DNA from 2 places in the Streptomyces sp. NPDC031445 genome. Region 1 is predicted to be linked to the other one. Evidence: riboswitches for the same ligand, from Rfam matches in the RefSeq annotation. Region 1 holds a riboswitch; the other holds the start of a gene.
What was found. Region 1 has a riboswitch for glycine ahead of gcvT (glycine cleavage system aminomethyltransferase GcvT). Riboswitches for the same ligand answer to the same signal wherever they lie in the genome.

Region 1 (7,387 bases):
TTGGGCATCAGCTCCCGGAACAGGATGTACGGGGCCTTGGCGCCCATGCCCCGGGAGGCGTCGACGAACTCGCGCTCGCGCAGGGCGAGGGTCTGGCCCCGGACGATCCGGCCCAGGTACGGCCAGTTGAAGAAGCCGATGACGAAGATCAGCACGCTCAGGTGGAGCGGCAGACCGTCCAGACCGAACGCGCCGCCCTGGAGGGTGGCGGAGATGGAGATGGCGAACAGCAGGAGGGGGAAGGCGAGGAACGTGTCCATCAGCCGGCTGATGATCGAGTCCACCCGTCCGCCGTAGTAGCCCGCGATCACGCCCATGATGGCGCCGATCACGTTGGACAGGACCGTGGCGCCGAAGGCGACCACCAGCGACACCCAGGAGCCCTCCAGGATGCGGGTGGCGATGTCCCGGCCGAACTTCGGGTCCACGCCGAGCGGGTGATCCGCGCTGATGCCGCCGAAGCTGCCCTTCGGCAGCGAGGTGTCCGGGCTGATCAGGTCCTGGTTGAAGGCGTTGGGGTCGAGCCCGAACGCGGCCTGGATGGGGCGCGAGAGGATCGCGACGAGGATCAGCAGGACGACGATGACGCCGCCCGCGACGGCGACCTTGTCCTTCTTGAACCGGGTCCAGGCGATCTGGCCCAGGGAACGACCCTCGATCTGCCCCTTACCGGCACCCTCCAGCACAGCCTCCGGCTGTGCCTCGGCTGCCGCCCCGGTGGTCTCGATCGGTGCGGTCACGGTGAGCGACCCCTCTCGCCGGTGGTGACCGGCCTGAACTGCCGCGGATTGCGGCTTTGTCGACTTGCCATCGAGCATGAGGTCTCAACCTCATGTCTGAGTCGGGAGTCTTCAGCGTCTCCGCGATCACCCGCCAGAGCTGACGGCGAAAGTATGCGCAACCGTGATGCAGTCCAGGGGATTCCGTTATCCGATCAGTGGGTAACGGGCATCGGACGTGGGCCAGTTGGGACAGAACGGTGAATCTACGCGGTTCGGGGCGATCGGGCGATGTCTACGCGCGCAGAAGTGTGGTGCCCGTGTGAAATCTGCGACCCGGACTCAGAAAGCCTGCCGCGCAGTCCGGTTGTCAGTAACCGCCGTGCACGGGCGGGTAGCCGTACCCGCCGGCCGGGGCCTGCGGCGGGACCGGCGCCTGAAGCTGCGGCTGCGGCGCGGGGGCGTGTGCCTCGCGGTCGTAGAACGGGCGCGCGTTGGCCCGCATCCACATCACCACCGGGTCGTAGCCGTCCGTCATCGCGACCGTCGAGACCGGCAGCCCCTCCGGGACCGCCCCGATGGACTGCTGCATCATCGCGCGCACCGAGTCGACCGCGGCCGGCGAGGTCTCGTACACGTCCAGGCCGATGGCCAGATACGGCGCCCCGAGCGCGGGCTGGACCCAGGCGCGGCGCAGGGAGCGCAGCGCGGGGGTGCGGTGCGCGTTCTGCGCGAGCAGGGCGTAGAACTGCGGGATCTCGATGCCGGGTTCCGACAGGCGGAGCGGACCGGCGGGCTGGCGGTCCAGGCCGGTGGCGATGCGGCGCAGATCCAGCCAGGGGATGCCGACACCGCCGCCCGGGGAGTGCGGATTGAGCCAGAGGCCGTAGTGGTCGGGATAGAGGGTGCGGGCCACGTCCAGGCCGTCGACCACTTCGTACGAACGGTTCCAGCCGCTGGCCGACAGCTCCTGGGCGGAGGTGACGCAGGGGGCGTAGTGGCAGCCGTCCACCTCCATGTCCCCGTACTGGGCGTCCGGGGAGCCGGCCTGGCCGTGCCACAGGAGCATCCAGATCTGGCCGGAGGAGGGGGTGGCGAGGGCGCGGAGCAGGGCCTCGTAGGCGTCGTAGCGTCCCGGGGTGACCTGGCGCAGCATGTGCTCGACGCTGCCGCTGTGGCTCGCGCTCACCTGTTGTACCGGCCCTTCTGCTCCGTGCCCCGCGTTTGGAGACAGCTTAAGCGCCCGGAGGCTCGGGGCCTCGGGTTCGTACGCGGGTGCGGGTCGTCCGTGGCCGGCCGCGCCCCGCGGCGGAGCCGCGTAGCGGATGCGGCCCCGCGCCCTTTGGGTGCGTTCAGTGGCCGTACTGGTAGAAGGGCCGGACGTTCGTCTTCAGCCAGTCGGAGACCGGGTCCTCGGCCACGTCCATGAGGATCAGGTTGACCGGCCACGCGACCGGGACCGTGCCGAGGGCCCGGCCGAGGGCGTCCAGGGGCAGGTTCCGGACGTCGCCCTCCCACTGGGAGAGTTCCACGCCCACGAACATCACCGGGTCGGCCGTCTCGATGACGGCCAGGCAGCGGCGGGCGGTGAGGACCACGCCGGTCCCCGCGAACTCGGCGGAGGCCGCGGCGAGGAAGTCGACCGGGTCGTCCTGCCAGTCGGGTTCGAACAGGCGGACCCGGCCGCCGGCGCCGGGCCCGTCGAGCGGGGTGCGGCCGGCGCGGCACAGCTCGGCCACGGCGTCGGGCGGCAGCGGGATGCCGACCACACCGCCCGGGTTCACCGCGATGCCCGCCTGCGGCGGCAGGCCGCGCGCGAACTCCACGGCGGGGGCGATGGTGTACGACATGTGGGAACCGGTCGCCTGGCGCAGCTGCTCCTCGGAGCTGAACACCGGGACGTACACCTGGCCGTCGATCTCCAGCGTCGGCAGGTCCAGCGGGCCGCTGTGCGGGCCCCCGCCGTTGGGCAGCGGTATCCACAGGAAGCTGCGCCCGAGGACCTCGACGATCCGGCCGCCCGCCGAGGGGATGCCGAGGGAGGCCGACAGCACCTCCTCCAGCTCGTTGCCGGGCCAACCGCCGTGCGGGTGGGGGTGCGCCTGTGCCGGGAAGTCCGCGGGAACGTCCGCCGGGAAGTCCATGTGCCTACCGCCTGCTGGGAACCACTGCTGGGAGCAAGAAGGCTAGCGGGTGGCCGTGACAGTGCCTCACCGCGCGAAGCCGACCCGGCCGAGGACGTCCGCCGCGTCCCGGTCCAGCAGCACCGCCGCGCCGCAGCCGGCGGGCAGCTCCCCCTTCTCCACCGCGCGCAGCAGCCGGGCGGTGGTGCGGCGGTGGCGGCGGAAGGCGTAGCGGGAGACGCCCCGGCCGCGCTCGCGCTGGCCCGCCCGGGCGGTGTCGGGGCTGACGTCGAGGAGGAGCAGGTGCAGGGTGGCGCCGCGGCGCCGGGCCTCGCGGGCCAGCCAGGCGCGCACCCAGCGCTGGGTGCCGCAGTCGTGCACGACGACGCCCTCGCCGGTGCGCAGCGCCCTGCGCAGGGCGGCGTAGTGGGCGAGGCGGACCAGGGGGCGGTAGAGCGCGTAGGGGACGCGGCGGGGGACGCGGGCGTCCCAGCGGTCGCGGGTGTCCTGGGAGTCGACGCGGTGGCCGGTGACCGCGCGGTGCATCAGGGTGGACTTGCCGCTGCCGGGCAGGCCGGTGATCACCACCAGGTCACCGGGGCCGAAGAGCAGGGCGTGCGGGCTGCGGCCCGCGCGGTCGCGCAGGTCGCGGACGACCGGGGCGGGACGGTCCGCGCGGCGGTCGCGGGCCGGGGCGGAGGGCTGTCCCGGCACCGCGATGCCGGCGTCGGCGGCGTAGGCCGATGTCCTGTTCACCGTGATCGTCCTCCCCAGGGGGCTCGGTCATCCCCATGCCCGTTCTGTGTAAAGAGAAGGTAATGGGCAACGGTAGAGGGTTCGTGTGCGTTCTGCCACAGCCCGGTCACAAGGAGCACGCTCTGGATGGGCGGGGAGCGGCGTGCAATGATGTGCCCGCCAACTGCATACCGGCCGCTTGAATCCGCGCGGGAGAGTTCCCAGCCCCGGGCTGGGACGCCGAAGGAGCAAGTCCCTCCCTTGAATCTCTCAGGCCCCGTTACCGCGCGGGCGAGGCACATCTGAAAAGCGGGCCGCTGTGTCAGTGGCTCCACCCAAGGTGCAAGCCGTGGTCGTCCCCGTGGCGGTCGTGGCGAACCTCTCAGGTTCCGATGACAGATGGGGAGGAACGATCCTCGCCTGTCCGCTCGCCTTGGGAGACGACCGTCCGATGAGCAGCACTGAACTCCGCCACACCGCGCTCGATGCCGTGCATCGCGCGCTCGGTGCGACGATGACCGACTTCGCGGGCTGGGACATGCCCCTGCGCTACGGCTCCGAGCGCGACGAGCACCTCGCCGTGCGGACCAGGGCCGGTCTCTTCGACCTCTCCCACATGGGCGAGATCACCGTCACCGGCGAGCAGGCCGCCGCGTTCCTGAACCACGCCCTGGTCGGCGACATCGCCTCCGTCGGCGTCGGCCGCGCCCGCTACACGATGATCTGCCGGGCCGACGGCGGCATCCTGGACGACCTGATCGTCTACCGGCTCGCCGACACCGAGTACATGGTCGTGGCCAACGCCTCCAACGCCCAGGTGGTGCTGGACGCGCTGACCGAGCGCGCCGAGGGCTTCGACGCCGAGGTCCGCGACGACCGGGACGCCTACGCGCTGATCGCCGTGCAGGGCCCGGAGTCCCCCGGCATCCTGAAGTCCCTCACCGACGCCGACCTCGACGGCCTGAAGTACTACGCCGGCCTGCCGGGCACGGTCGCCGGCGTCCCGGCGCTGATCGCCCGCACGGGTTACACCGGCGAGGACGGCTTCGAGCTGTTCGTCGCGCCGGAGCACGCCGTCGAGCTGTGGCAGGCGCTGACCAAGGCGGGCGAGGGCGCGGGCCTGGTCCCGTGCGGGCTGTCCTGCCGGGACACGCTGCGCCTGGAGGCGGGCATGCCGCTGTACGGGCACGAACTGACCACCTCCCTCACCCCGTTCGACGCCGGGCTCGGCCGCGTGGTCAAGTTCGAGAAGGAGGGCGACTTCGTCGGGCGCGAGGCGCTCGCCGAGGCCGCCGCCCGGGCCCAGGAGAACCCGCCGCGGGTCCTGGTCGGCCTGGTCGCCGAGGGCCGCCGGGTGCCGCGCGCCGGGTACGCCGTCGTCGCCGGCGGCGAGGTGATCGGCGAGGTCACCTCCGGCGCCCCCTCCCCCACCCTGGGCAAGCCGATCGCCATGGCCTACGTCGACGCGGCGCACGCGGCGCCGGGCGCCGAAGGCGTCGGCGTGGACATCCGGGGCACCCACGAGCCGTACCAGGTCGTGGCGCTGCCGTTCTACAAGCGCCGGAAGTAGACACTGGGCGCGGTCGCGCCCGCCGGGGACCCCGGTCCCGTGGCCGGGGCGTGACGCTGCGCACATTCGCCCGCTCACCAGCGGTTTTCGCAGTCCCCCGTCATCAGCACCCTCGCGTGTACAGGAGAATTCAGGCCATGAGCAACCCCCAGCAGCTGCGCTACAGCAAGGAGCACGAGTGGCTGTCGGCCGCCGAGGACGGCGTCGCGACGGTCGGCATCACGGAGCACGCGGCCAACGCGCTCGGTGACGTCGTCTTCGTGCAGCTCCCCGAGGTCGGCTCCACGGTGTCCGCGGGCGAGACCTGCGGCGAGCTGGAGTCGACGAAGTCGGTGTCCGACCTGTACTCGCCGGTCAGCGGCGAGGTCACCGAGGTCAACGAGGACGTCGTCAACGACCCGTCGCTGGTGAACTCCGCCCCCTTCGAGGGTGGCTGGCTGTTCAAGGTGCGCGTCGCGGAGGAGCCGGCCGACCTGCTCACCGCCGACGAGTACACCGCCTTTTCCGCCGGCTGAGGAGTCGTAGCCGTATGACTGTCCTGAACACGCCCCTGCACGAGCTGGACCCGGAGATCGCCGCCGCGGTCGACGCCGAGCTGCACCGCCAGCAGTCGACCCTGGAGATGATCGCCTCCGAGAACTTCGCGCCGCTCGCGGTGATGGAGGCGCAGGGCTCGGTCCTGACGAACAAGTACGCCGAGGGCTACCCGGGCCGCCGCTACTACGGCGGCTGCGAGCACGTCGACGTCGCCGAGCAGATCGCCATCGACCGGGTCAAGGAGCTGTTCGGCGCGGAGTACGCCAATGTGCAGCCCCACTCCGGCGCCTCCGCGAACCAGGCGGCCCTCTTCGCGCTGGCCCAGCCCGGGGACACCATCCTCGGCCTGGACCTGGCGCACGGCGGCCACCTGACCCACGGGATGCGGCTGAACTTCTCCGGCAAGCAGTTCGACGTGGTCGCCTACCACGTGGACGCCGAGACCGGCCTGGTCGACATGGCCGAGGTCGAGCGGCTCGCCAAGGAGCACCGCCCCAAGGTGATCATCGCGGGCTGGTCGGCGTACCCCCGGCAGCTGGACTTCGCCGGGTTCCGCCGGATCGCCGACGAGGCCGGCGCGTACCTGTGGGTCGACATGGCGCACTTCGCGGGCCTGGTCGCGGCCGGTCTGCACGAGAACCCGGTGCCGTACGCCGACGTGGTCACCTCCACCACCCACAAGACGCTGGGCGGACCCCGCGGCGGCATCATCCTCGCCCGGAAGGACTTCGCGAAGAAGCTGAACTCCTCCGTCTTCCCGGGCTTCCAGGGCGGCCCCCTGGAGCACGTGATCGCGGCCAAGGCGGTGTCCTTCAAGGTCGCGGCCTCGGAGGACTTCAAGGAGCGCCAGCGTCGTACGGTGGAGGGTGCCCGCATCCTCGCCGAGCGCCTGACGGCCCCGGACGCCCGCGAGGCCGGCGTGAACGTGCTGTCCGGCGGCACGGACGTGCACCTGATCCTGGTGGACCTGCGCGCGTCCGAGCTGGACGGGCAGCAGGCCGAGGACCGGCTCCACGAGGTCGGCATCACGGTCAACCGCAACGCCGTCCCGAACGACCCGCGGCCGCCGATGGTCACCTCGGGTCTTCGGATCGGCACGCCGGCCCTGGCGACCCGCGGCTTCACGGCCGAGGACTTCGCCGAGGTCGCGGACGTGATCGCGCAGGCGCTGAAGCCGTCCTACGACGCCGAGGCCCTGAAGGCGCGCGTGAAGGCGCTCGCCGACAAGCACCCGCTGTACCCGGGCCTGAACAAGTAAGTCCCCGGTGGGGCACCCGCCGAGGGTGCCCCACCACCCCCCTGCTGTCTTGAGGAGTGACCGTGGCCATCTCGGTCTTCGACCTGTTCTCGATCGGCATCGGTCCGTCCAGCTCCCACACGGTCGGCCCGATGCGCGCGGCGCGGATGTTCGCCCGCCGCCTGCGCAACGAAGGCGTCCTGGAGCAGGCCGCCGCCGTCCGCACGGAGCTGTACGGCTCCCTGGGCGCGACCGGGCACGGCCACGGCACCCCCAAGGCCGTCCTGCTGGGCCTGACCGGCGACTCACCGCGCACGGTGGACGTGGAGACGGCGGACGCGCGCGTGGAGGCGATCAAGGCGCAGGGGCGGATCCGGCTCCTGGACGAGCACGAGATCGCCTTCGACTTCGACCGGGACCTGGTGCTGCACCGCCGCAAGGCGCTGCCGTACCACGCCAACGGCAT
Region 2 (7,387 bases), on a different contig from region 1:
CCAGGTCGCTGGTCCGGGCGGTGACATTTCGGGAGGTCAGGGCGCGGCGTCTGTTGACCCTGCCCAGTCCGGCGGCATAGGTTTCGGGCAACCGTCAACCTCAGGTACGGGTGGAGGGTTCGCCCCCGGCCCGTACGCGTCCAACGCCCCGGCGGGGCAGCCGCGGCAGGAGGATCCGTCTATGTCGGTCCTGGTATGTACGAGGTGCGGTAACCGGAACGCGCAGAACGCCCGGTTCTGCTCCAACTGCGGGGCGCCGCTGCGTCCCGGGCTGACGCCCGAGCGGGCCTCCGAGACGACGTCCACGATCTCGATCTCGGGCCTGGAGGCCTACGACTCCGAGGCGACCGGCCAGACGCCGCTGCCGATGCTCTCCCCGGAGGCGCAGGCCGCGGTGGACGCGCTGCCGTTGGGCTCGGCGCTGCTGGTGGTGCGCCGGGGGCCGAACTCGGGCAGCCGCTTCCTGCTGGACAGCGACCTGACCACGGCCGGCCGGCACCCGCAGAGCGACATCTTCCTGGACGACGTGACCGTCTCCCGGCGCCACGTGGAGTTCCGGCGCTCCCCGGACGGCTCCTTCACGGTGGCCGACGTGGGCAGCCTGAACGGCACGTACGTCAACCGGGAGCGCATCGACCAGGTCGCCCTGTCGAACGGCGACGAGGTGCAGATCGGCAAGTACCGGCTGGTGTTCTACGCGAGCCGGCAGGGCATCTGACCCGCCCCCGGACCGGCGTCCGGGGGGACCCCCAGGGAAGGTCCATGCTTCAAACACCGAGCGGCGGTGCCGGAAGCGGTACCGCCGCCAGGGACAGTGGGCTGATGAGCATCGGCACGGTGCTGAACGTGCTGCGCGACGAGTTCCCCGAAGTCACCATCTCCAAGATCCGCTTCCTGGAGTCGGAGGGACTCATCGAGCCGCAGCGGACCCCGTCGGGGTACCGCAAGTTCAGCGCCGGGGACGTCGAGCGCCTCGGTCACGTCCTGCGGATGCAGCGGGACCACTACCTGCCGCTCAAGGTGATCCGTGAGCACCTGGACGCCATGGAGCGGGGTGAGGCCGTCCCGCTGCCCGTGGTGGGCCGCCAGCGCACCGCGGAGGAAGCGCCCGCACGCGCGGAAGGGCCGACGGTGGCCAGGATCGGCAGGTCCGAGCTGCTGGCCGCCGCGGACATCGACGAGAGCGACCTGAAGGAGTGGGAGTCCTACGGGCTCCTCGCTCCGCTGGAGGACGGGGCGTACGACGCCGAGGCCGTCACCGTGGCCTCGCTCATCACCGAGCTGGGCCGGTTCGGGATCGAGCCGCGCCACCTTCGGGTGATGAAGGCCGCCGCCGACCGCGAGGCGGGCCTGGTCGACCAGGTGGTGGCCCCGCTCAAGCGCCACCGCAACCCGCAGACCAGGGCACACGCCGAGGCCCGTACGAAGGAGCTGGCGGCCCTGACGGTGAGGCTGCACGCGGCCCTGGTGAAGACCGCTCTCGGCGTCCGGCTGCCCTGATACGGCGGGCCGCGGAGCGGCCGGATCGGGCACCTGTTCCCGGCCCGACTACCCAAACGTCCCGGGCACGGCCTAGGGTTGCTGTGTGAACGAGCTCGATGTCGTAGGTGTCCGGGTCGAAATGCCCTCCAACCAACCGATCGTGCTCCTGCGCGAAGTGGGAGGCGATCGTTACCTCCCCATCTGGATCGGGCCGGGGGAGGCGACGGCGATCGCCTTCGCCCAGCAGGGCATGGCCCCCGCGCGACCGCTGACCCACGACCTGTTCAAGGACGTGCTGGAGGCCGTCGGCCAGGAGCTGACCGAAGTGCGCATCACCGATCTGCGGGAAGGTGTCTTCTACGCGGAGCTGGTGTTCGCCAGTGGGGTCGAGGTCAGCGCCCGCCCCTCCGATGCCATAGCGCTCGCCCTGCGCACCGGAACGCCGATCTACGGCAGTGACACGGTGCTGGACGACGCCGGCATCGCCATTCCGGACGAGCAGGAGGACGAGGTGGAGAAGTTCCGCGAGTTCCTCGACCAGATCTCGCCCGAGGACTTCGGCACCAGCAGTCAGTGAGTCCCGGGACCCGCCCGTCCGCCCCGGTGCTGCCGGGGCGGACGGCGGCCCGGCACGGTCCGCGCCCCGGCAATTGCCTCCGGCCGGTGAGAGCGTCCTACGGCCCCCCGCCAGCGCATTCGGCTAGCCTTTCCCCGCGGTGGGACACGGGAAACCACTCCTTGGGTGATTATCACTCGGCGTGCCGAGTGTGGCGATCGTTGACGCACCCCTGGTGACTGCCTACCGTCGAGAAGGCAGGTCAAGGACGGAGGTCGGCGTGAGAACGAGCGGCGACGGTACGGCTGGGGGTGCCCCCGGACGCGGTTTCGGGGAGAGCGGTCCGTACCCGCCCCCGAGCTCGCGGCCGCGATCCGGCGGGGGTCATGCCCATCCCGGCAGCGCGGTGGAGCAGGCTCCGCAGCTGCCGACGGCGGTGCCGAACGGCGGAGGGGTGGCGTCCATGGCGTCCGAGGAGATCGGCTACCGCGGGCCCACGGCCTGCGCGGCTGCCGGCATCACCTACCGGCAGCTCGACTACTGGGCGCGCACCGGTCTGGTCGAGCCCAGCGTCCGGCCCGCCTACGGGTCGGGCACCCAGCGTCTGTACAGCTTCCGGGACGTCGTCGTCCTGAAGATCGTGAAGCGGTTCCTGGACACCGGAGTGTCCTTGCAGAACATCCGCACGGCCGTCCAGCATCTCAGGGAACGCGGTTTCCGAGACCTGGAGCGGATGACCCTGATGAGCGACGGCGCCACCGTGTACGAGTGCACCTCGCCGGACGAGGTCCACGCCCTGCTCCAGGGCGGTCAGGGCATCTTCGGCATCGCTGTCGGCGTGGTGTGGCGGGACGTGGAAAGCGCCCTCTCCCAGCTGCACGGCGAGCGCATCGACACGGGCGAGACCCTGGTCGGGCACAACCCGGCGGACGAGCTGGCGCGGCGCCGCAACCGGGCGGTCTGACGCCGAGTCCGCCCGCCGGAGCAATCCCGGGGTTCCCAGGCCCCCCGGATTGTCAGTGCCGTGGTGCAGCATCGGGGATGTGAGAAACGCGCCGACGATCCTGCATCTCGACATGGATGCCTTCTACGCCTCGGTGGAGCAGGCGTCCAAGCCGAGCCTGCGCGGGAAAGCGGTGGTCGTGGGCGGGCTCGGACCGCGCGGGGTGGTGGCCACCGCGTCGTACGAGGCACGGGCGTTCGGGGTCCACTCGGCGATGCCCATGGCCCAGGCGCGCCGGCTGGCTCCCAACGCGGCGTACCTGGTGCCGCGCTTCACCCTGTACCGGACGATCAGCGAACAGGTGATGGCGCTGCTGCGGGAGCTGTCACCGCTGGTCGAGCCGCTGAGCCTGGACGAGGCGTTCGTGGACCTGGAGGCCGGGGGAACGGCCTGGGACGGGGAGTCGGCGCGACGGGCGGGGGAGAAGCTGCGCGCGGACATCCGGACGGTCACCGGGCTCACCGGGTCGGTGGGACTCGCCGCCTCCAAGATGCTCGCGAAGATCGCCTCCGAGCAGGCGAAGCCGGACGGCCTGCGGCTGATCGAGCCGGGCACGGAGCGGGCGCTGCTGGCACCGTTGCCGGTGCGCACCCTGCCGGGTGTCGGACCGGCGACCGGGGACCATCTGCGCCGGGCCGGGATCACCACGGTGGAGGAACTGGCGGAGGCCGGCGAGGACGAGCTGGTCCGGCTGCTCGGCAAGGCGCACGGTCAGGCGCTGTACGCCATGGCGCTGGCGCGGGACGAGCGGCCCGTGGTGGCCGAGCGGGAGGCGAAGTCGGTGTCCGTGGAGGACACGTACGACGTGGACATCCACGACCGGCTGCGGGTCGGCCTGGAGGTGCGGCGGCTGGCCGACCGGTGTGTGCGGCGGCTGCGCGAGGCCGGGCTGTCGGGGCGGACCATCGTGCTGAAGGTGCGGCGGTACGACTTCTCCACCCTGACCCGCTCCGAGACGCTGAGGGGGCCCACCGACGACCCCGTGGTCATCCGCGAGGCGGCGGCGCGGCTGCTGGACTCCGTGGACACCACGGGCGGGGTGCGGCTGCTCGGGGTGGGGGTGTCCGGGCTCGCCGACTACACGCAGGAGGACCTGTTCGCGCAGGCGAGCCCGGTGCCCGTGGCGGAGGAGCCGGAGAAGGGTGCGGTGGAGGCCGTCGTGGAGCGGGCGGAGCCCGTCGAGCGGGAGTGGCGGGCCGGGCAGGACGTGCGCCATACGGAGTACGGGCACGGATGGGTGCAGGGGAGCGGGCTGGGGCGGGTGACCGTGCGGTTCGAGACGCCCCAGTCCGCTCCGGGGCGGGTGCGGACGTTCTTCGCCGGCGATCCCGCGCTGGCGGGCGCCGAACCGTTGCCACTGGTCACGGAGCCCGGCCCGCCCGGTCGTCCGGGGCCGCCGAGCAGCGACCCGCGCGGCGGGGCTCCGGCCCGGACCCCGGAAGGAACCGCGGGTCAGGGCTCCTCCGACCCCGCCAGTTTGCCGAAGTCGCGGTCCGGGACCTTGGGGGGCGGGGCCACGTCGAGGCCGTAGTGGTGGTAGAGCTGCAGTTCCTGTTCGGGGGAGAGGTGGCGGCCCACGCCGAAGTCGGGGGCGTCCTTGATCAGGGCGCGGTCGAAGGGGACGTGCAGAGTGTCGTCGACCAGTTCGCTGGGTTCCAGGGGCACGAAGGCGTCGCGGGAGAACAGGCCGGTGCGTATGGCGGCCCACTCGGGCACGCCGGTCGCGTCGTCCAGGTACACCTCGTCGATGGTGCCGATCTTGGTGCCGTTGCGGTCGAACGCCTTGCGGCCGATCAGGTTGCGTGGATCGATGTCGGTCTGCACGGTCCCTCTCCCTCCACGTGGTCGCACCTCATCCGTAAGCACTACGAAAGAGCACATTCAAGGAGGCGGCCACTCGAAGACCCCGGCGTTGACCTCGCTGGTAGGCTGACAGCGGCTGCTGACCCCGTGCGGGAGAGTCCTCCGACCACCTCGGAGGCGCCGAAGGAGCAAATCCTCCCCGGAATCTCTCAGGCTCACGTACCGCACGGACGAGGTCACTCTGGAAAGCAGGGCGGATGTCGACGGCTTCCGCCCTCACCGACGGGGAAAGCCGGTGCCCGCGGGCGTCCGGTGAAGCTCTCAGGTCGAGATGACAGAGGGGGAGGCCGTCGGGGTGCCCGCGCCGTGGTGCCCCTCGCAGGTCGCGTCAGACCAGGAGGCCTCCGCAATGACCGCCCATCGCATTCCGCTCTCCGAACTCGAAGCGGGCACCCCGTTCGAGCAGCGCCACATCGGGCCCGACCAGGAGGCGCGGGCCAAGATGCTCGCGCAGGCCGGCTACGGCTCGCTCGACGAGCTGACCGCCGCGGCGGTGCCGGATGTGATCAAGAACGTCGATGCCCTGGACCTGCCGGGTGCGCGTACCGAGGCCGAGGTGCTCGCCGAGCTGCGCTCGCTCGCCGACCGCAACCAGGTCCTCGGCTCCATGATCGGCCTGGGCTACTACGGCACGTTCACGCCGCCCGTCGTCCTGCGCAACGTCATGGAGAACCCGGCCTGGTACACGGCGTACACGCCGTACCAGCCGGAGATCTCCCAGGGCCGCCTGGAGGCCCTGCTGAACTTCCAGACGATGGTCGCCGATCTGACGGGCCTGCCCACCTCCGGCGCCTCCCTGCTGGACGAGGGCACCGCCGCCGCCGAGGCCATGGCGCTGTCCAGGCGCATGGGCAAGAACAAGAAGGGGCTGTTCCTGGTCGACGCGGACGCGCTGCCGCAGACCATCGCGGTGATCGAGACCCGCGCCGAGCCGACCGGCGTCGAGGTCGTCGTGGCCGACCTCGGCGACGGCATCCCGGCGGACATCGCCGAGCGCGAGATCAACGGCGTGCTGATCCAGTACCCGGGCGCCTCGGGTGCCGTACGGGACATCAAGCCCCTCATCGACCAGGCGCACGAGCTGGGCGCCCTGGTCACGGTCGCCGCCGACCTGCTCGCGCTGACCCTGCTGACCTCGCCGGGCGAGCTCGGGGCGGACATCGCCGTCGGCACGACCCAGCGCTTCGGCGTGCCGATGGGCTTCGGCGGCCCGCACGCCGGCTACATGGCCGTGCACGAGAAGTTCGCCCGCAGCCTCCCCGGCCGGCTCGTCGGCGTCTCCGTCGACGTCGACGGCAACAGGGCGTACCGCCTGGCGCTGCAGACCCGTGAGCAGCACATCCGCCGCGAGAAGGCCACCAGCAACATCTGCACGGCCCAGGTGCTGCTCGCCGTGATGGCCGGCATGTACGCCGTCTACCACGGGCCGGAGGGCCTGCGGACCATCGCCCGGCGCACGCACCGGTACGCCACGATCCTCGCCGAGGGCCTGAAGGCCGGCGGCGTGGAGATCGTCCACGGCGCGTACTTCGACACGATCACCGCGCGCGTGCCCGGCAAGGCCGCCGCGGTCGTCGCCGCCGCCCGGGAGAACGGGGTCAACCTGCGGCTCGTCGACGCCGACCACGTCTCGGCGGCCTGTGACGAGACCACCAACCGGGCCCAGCTGGCCGCCGTCTTCGCCGCCTTCGGCGTGGAGGGCGACATCGAGGCCCTGGACGAGAGCGCCGAGGACACCCTGCCCGAGGCGCTGCTGCGCACGGACGCCTACCTCACCCACCCGGTCTTCCACCAGCACCGCTCCGAGACCGCGATGCTGCGCTACCTGCGCAAGCTGGCCGACCGCGACTACGCGCTCGACCGCGGCATGATCCCGCTGGGCTCCTGCACCATGAAGCTCAACGCGACCACCGAGATGGAGCCGGTCACCTGGCCCGAGTTCGGGCAGCTGCACCCCTTCGCGCCCGCCGAGCAGGCCCAGGGCTATCTCACGCTCATCCACGAGCTGGAGGACCGCCTCGCCGAGGTCACCGGCTACGACAAGGTCTCCCTCCAGCCGAACGCCGGTTCCCAGGGCGAACTGGCCGGTCTGCTCGCCGTACGCGGCTACCACCGCGCCAACGGCGACGAGCAGCGGACCGTGTGCCTCATCCCGTCCTCCGCGCACGGCACCAACGCGGCCAGCGCCGTGATGGCCGGCATGAAGGTCGTCGTCGTCAAGACCGCCGAGGACGGCGAGATCGACGTCGAGGACCTGCGCGCCAAGATCGAGCAGTACCGCGACGAGCTGGCGGTGCTGATGATCACCTACCCGTCCACGCACGGGGTGTTCGAGGAGCACGTCGCCGACATCTGCGCCCAGGTGCACGAGGCGGGCGGCCAGGTGTACGTCGACGGGGCCAACCTCAACGCCCTCGTCGGCCTCGCCAAGCCCGGCCACTTCGGCGGTGACGTCTCCCACCTGAACCTGCACAAGACGTTCT

Region 2: linked by a shared signal. The riboswitch ahead of gcvP (aminomethyl-transferring glycine dehydrogenase) and the one ahead of gcvT (glycine cleavage system aminomethyltransferase GcvT) in region 1 are both predicted to bind glycine.

What each region holds. Positions count from the first base shown of each region.
Region 1 covers NZ_JBVIJO010000013.1:289,290-296,676, forward strand. The annotation lists gene ACZ5DC_RS30815 (ABC transporter permease) at 1-740, opposite strand, end outside; gene ACZ5DC_RS30820 (enhanced serine sensitivity protein SseB C-terminal domain-containing protein) at 1,090-1,875, opposite strand; gene ACZ5DC_RS30825 (enhanced serine sensitivity protein SseB) at 2,072-2,863, opposite strand; gene ACZ5DC_RS30830 (AAA family ATPase) at 2,930-3,598, opposite strand; glycine riboswitch at 3,778-3,873, shown strand; glycine riboswitch at 3,874-3,986, shown strand; gene gcvT (glycine cleavage system aminomethyltransferase GcvT) at 4,029-5,147, shown strand; gene gcvH (glycine cleavage system protein GcvH) at 5,285-5,662, shown strand; gene glyA (serine hydroxymethyltransferase) at 5,677-6,942, shown strand; gene ACZ5DC_RS30850 (L-serine ammonia-lyase) at 7,005-7,387, shown strand, end outside.
Region 2 covers NZ_JBVIJO010000024.1:5,961-13,347, forward strand. The annotation lists gene ACZ5DC_RS38300 (FHA domain-containing protein) at 1-718, shown strand, start outside; gene ftsR (transcriptional regulator FtsR) at 763-1,500, shown strand; gene ACZ5DC_RS38310 (bifunctional nuclease family protein) at 1,586-2,059, shown strand; gene ACZ5DC_RS38315 (MerR family transcriptional regulator) at 2,319-3,002, shown strand; gene ACZ5DC_RS38320 (DNA polymerase IV) at 3,082-4,572, shown strand; gene ACZ5DC_RS38325 (PRC-barrel domain-containing protein) at 4,494-4,865, opposite strand; glycine riboswitch at 4,985-5,079, shown strand; gene gcvP (aminomethyl-transferring glycine dehydrogenase) at 5,254-7,387, shown strand, end outside.